DNA from 2 places in the Pseudoalteromonas sp. BSi20439 genome. Region 2 is predicted to be linked to the other one. Evidence: riboswitches for the same ligand, from Rfam matches in the RefSeq annotation. Region 2 holds a riboswitch; the other holds the start of a gene.

Region 1 (2,405 bases), on a different contig from region 2:
TTGTGGCAAAAAAAAGCACCGACTGGCGGTGCTCATTTATCTCATTGAAAACGTTAAGCAGCCAGCTCGCCTTCAAGTAGTCGGCTATGAATAGCTTGAACCACAGCATCGGACTCATTTTGCTCAACTAAAAAGCACAGGTTGTGTTTACTCGCACCATGGCAAATAAGACGAATGTTAAATTCGCTCAACACCTGCATTAAATTCATTTCGTGCTGACGCAATACAATTTCAGACCCAATAAGTGCTACTAGGGTTAGATTGTTCTCAACCGATACATGGCAAAACTCAGCCAGTTTATCTAAGCACTCTTGATCTAGCTCTGGGCGTGATGCATTTGGCGCATTATCAAGGGTAATTGCTACACTAATTTCAGAGGTGGTAACCAAATCTACCGAAATATTGCATTCACTTAAAATAGTAAAGATACGCGCTAAAAAACCACTCGCTAATAGCATTTCAGGGCTTTTTAAGGTCAGTAGTATTTGGTTTTTACGTTGCGTGACCGCACGAATACCTGGTAGCTGCGATTTTTCACGTTCAATCCACGTGCCCCCACGCTCTGGCTCTGTGCTTGAGCCAACAAACACATTTATATGGCTGCGACTGGCTGGCAAAATTGTAGCTGGGTGCAGCACTTTAGCGCCAAAAGTGGCCATTTCTGCCGCTTCATCAAAGCTTAAACGCGCAATAGGTGTCGCTTTAGCACACAAACGCGGATCGGTACTAAAAATCCCCACTACGTCGGTCCAAATATGCACACTTTTAGCGTTAATTGCTTCAGCTAACAAGGCGGCACTGTAATCAGAGCCACCGCGACCCAGTGTGGTGGTTACATTGTTTTCATCACTGCCAATAAAACCCTGAGTAACAATAACCGTGTTCTCTAGTAAAGGAATTAAATGCTCTTTAGCTGCAAGCGCTGTAGCGGCTACATTTGGCGTGGCTTTACCAAATTGGCTATCAGTTTTAAGCACCTGGCGAACATCAAAACGCTGCGAATTTAAGCCTTTTAAGCGTAATACTTGAGTAAATAAATACGACGATAAACGCTCGCCAAAGCTAAGTAGCTCATCGTGTTGCTGCTCTGTTGTCAGTATTTGATGTGCCAGAGTTTGAAACTCATCAAGGGTGTTATTAAAACCAAGCGCTAAATCATTATCTAGGGTCAGATCAGTTAAAATTGCCTGCTGAATCGCAAGTACACCATCAATATGCTGTTGACGCTCTGCGGCATCAATATCGGCTTTGCAAAGTGCCACCAAGTGATTAGTTACACCGGCACTGGCGCTCACTGCAACAATTCGAACGCTGTTATCGTTTACAATGATTTCGCTACAACGGCTCATGGCCTCAAAATTAGCCACGCTGGTGCCACCAAATTTGGCAACAATGTAATCTGATTTTGTGCTCTGTAAACCTTGTGGCACTGATTGGGTAGTCATTTCGTCTCCTTTCGCGGCATCCAAACCGCAATAAAACAAGAAGAACTTGGCAGGAAATAAAGATAAGAAAAATCTACTGCCAGAAGCTCTCCACCTAAATTGGTGACAGTTTTGAGGATTCAGCCCCATAAACCGAAAAACAATAGTAACGACCCATTGTTTTCCTCGGCGAGTACTTCCCTCCTTAATGGTCGTAGGCTGTCGTTGCCTCGCATTAAGTACCTAAGTATCGCACCTCTTCTGAATGTATTATTAACCAGTGGCTAATAAAACAAAACCGCACTAAGAGTGCGGCTTTGAAAGTTATCGTTTAGACGTCTAGCTGTCAAGTCGTTTTATTATAAAATCAAATAAAACTACCCATAAAGTAAGAGCCAGCATAACCAAAGGTGTAACACACTAACAAATACAACGACAAACGAAGGTAACTTGCAAAAGTAAGTTCTTTAACCTTACTCATAGCAATAATACCAGCCGCCGAACCAATGATCAGCATTGAACCACCCACACCAGTTGCATACGTAAACGACAACCAATGCTGTTGACTCATTACAATGTCAGCTTTTAGTAACGCAGCCGTTAGTGGCACGTTATCAACACCGGCCGATAAAATACCCATTAAGTAGTTAGCGTACTCTGGCGCCATCACTGTATACAGGTTTGTAAATTGGCTTAGCACGCCCACTTCTTTTAATGCGCCAACAAGTAATAACACACCTACGAAAAACAATAAGGTGTCGTACTCTATGTCACGTATAAAGTCGATCATATCTTTATTGATGTCTTTTTTACGCATTAAAAATTGCGCGACTAAAAACATAATAGACAGGCCGAGTAAAAAAGTAAGTAATGGCGGCACACTATATAAAACACTTAAAGTGAGGGTAGAAATAACCGTAGTGAAGAAAATAACAGCAATAGTAATGTCGGTTTTTTCGATGCGTTTGAATTTAGTCTTTT
Region 2 (2,405 bases):
TCTATAATTTTATGGGCACGCAAATAGCTCTCTACATCCCTTGAAAGTAAAAAAGTATCTTTTCCTAAGGCACGCAACGCATAAGGACCGGTATTACCACCAAGCCTCGCACCATGCTTTTTTAAATAGGCCCACAAGCCAATAATATCCTCACTTGGCCAGTTAGCAATAAACTGACTAAAGCTGCCGTGTTGCGCTGCAACCTCGTGGATCATATACGCATTTTCAGTAATGGTTTTTACTTTTTTATAATTGCGTACAATCCGCTCATCACTGGCTTTTTGCTCTAACATGTCTGGTGACATCATCAATAGTTTTTCAACACTGAAATCCCAAAAAACCTCTCTAAATCCGGCCCATTTACTGTTGATCACCGACCAATAAAAACCACTTTGAAAAACCTTCCGCGTAAATTCTTCTAGCCAATCATCATCACTTAATGTGACAAGTTGCTTTGTTGATAAAGGTTTTGCGAGTAATAATTTAAGCATTTTTTCAGAGCCCTTTCGCTCTACTGCACGCTTATAAATATCGCTAAATTTTTCCATCTGCTTAATACCTTACTCCTGCTATGAGGCTAGTGTACGAGAAAAGCAGCCAATACGTAATAACTGTCAATTGGGATGAATCTATCTGTATTTAGTCACTTGACACCTAGACGGCTAAAGTGGTTTAATCGCCACACTTACCCTATTACATTGTATTTGCTGATTGATTTTTCAATAGCAAGTGCAAAGGGCTGGAAGAGGTGCGTTATTCAGGTAGCGTATGTTAGGAGCGCAAACTCCATTGAGCATACGTGAGGGGAATTAACGCCGAGAGGTAATACTTTTTTGTGAAAGGTTACTTCGGGCGACTAGGTTGAATCCTAGCGACTGTCACCAATAACATATTTGGTGGAGAGCTTCTGGTCTTAGTATAATAAGGCCGTGCGCTTTATTATTTAAGCCCATTCGCTCTTCGAATTATAAATACATTCAAAGAGTCCGGCACCCTAAATACCCGCCAATAACTCGACGAATGCCCTATAAGTTCGTGAGAGATGATCAACAACTTCAATATTAACAATTTCCATTTATGGACTGCACTGATCACCCCATTTGATCAAAATGGCCTAGTTGATTACGCAACCTTAAATACCTTGGTGGCCGAGCAAGAAGCCGCTAACAATGGCATTTTATTACTTGGTAGCACTGGCGAAGGGTTAGCCCTTACCCTAAAAGAGCAGCAAGCCATCGTAGAGCATGTCTGCCAATTACAGCCGAGCGTCCCGCTTATGGTTGCAGTCGGTGGTAGTAACTTAAAGCAGCAGCTTGAATGGGTTAACTACTGCAACCAACTGCCTATTCATGGTTTTTTACTTGGATCACCTTTGTACGCCAAACCAGGCGCACTGGGGCAAACGCATTGGTTTGAAAGCCTGCTCAATGCCAGTTCTCACCCTTGTATGCTTTATAATGTGCCAGGACGTAGCGCGGTTAGCATTCCTATTGCAACCATTGAAAACCTCAAACAACATAAAAATTTATGGGCACTTAAAGAGGCCAGTGGCTGTATTTCTCAATTTGAAGCCTATCGACAAGCAGCGCCTGAATTAGCCATTTTTAGTGGTGACGATGCCCTCATGCCTTATTTTGCCCAAGCAGGTGCAAAAGGTTTAGTGTCGGTTGCAGCCAATGCATGGCCAGTGCAAACTAATGAGTTTGTAAAGCGCAGTTTAAGCGGCCAACACCCTAATCTTTTTGCCCAGTGGTCTAGCGCTATCAATAGCTTATTTTCAGTAGCAAACCCTATCCCAGTCAAAGTGTTAATGCATTTACAAGGGCGTATTAGCAGTCCGCACTTACGTCCACCTTTAACACACCTTGAGCAGACACACACAGATGACATTTCATCGGCAAACAACACCATTTTATCTTGGCATTAAATACAGGTTTTTATAATGAGCTGGTTAGAACTATTAAATAATTTAGAAACGGGCGCAGTTCGCGCAGCAACACAAGACGAAAACGGCCAATGGCACGCTAACGTAGAAGTAAAACAAGGCATTTTAGAGGCGTTTAAAAACGGCACTAACATGGAGTTTCCTGGTGGCTTTGTTGATAAACATAATCTAGCGCCGCAAAGCTTTGAAGCCACAGCTGGCGTTCGCATGGTGCCAGGTGGTTCAAGTGTGCGCCGTGGTGCACATGTTGCCAAAGGCACTATTATTATGCCACCTGCGTACGTAAATATTGGCGCCTTCATTGACGAGGGCACTATGGTAGATAGCCACGCATTGGTTGGCTCATGTGCGCAAGTGGGTAAAAATGTTCATTTGAGCGCTGCGGTACAATTAGGCGGGGTACTTGAGCCTATTGGCGCCAGCCCTGTGGTCATAGAAGACGATGCATTCATCGGTGCAG

The links. A riboswitch is a leader RNA that binds a small molecule or an ion and turns the genes downstream of it on or off. The one in region 2 is predicted to bind lysine.
Region 1: another riboswitch for lysine. It lies ahead of lysC (lysine-sensitive aspartokinase 3); the one in region 2 lies ahead of dapA (4-hydroxy-tetrahydrodipicolinate synthase).

What each region holds. Positions count from the first base shown of each region.
Region 1 is NZ_BADW01000010.1:34,483-36,887, reverse strand. Features, by position in the region: gene P20439_RS00765 (4'-phosphopantetheinyl transferase superfamily protein) at 1-80, shown strand, start outside; gene lysC (lysine-sensitive aspartokinase 3) at 54-1,445, opposite strand; lysine riboswitch at 1,521-1,693, opposite strand; gene nhaD (sodium:proton antiporter NhaD) at 1,792-2,405, opposite strand, start outside.
Region 2 is NZ_BADW01000223.1:54,960-57,364, reverse strand. Features, by position in the region: gene P20439_RS17565 (DNA-3-methyladenine glycosylase I) at 1-548, opposite strand, end outside; lysine riboswitch at 736-915, shown strand; gene dapA (4-hydroxy-tetrahydrodipicolinate synthase) at 1,043-1,927, shown strand; gene P20439_RS17555 (2,3,4,5-tetrahydropyridine-2,6-dicarboxylate N-succinyltransferase) at 1,943-2,405, shown strand, end outside.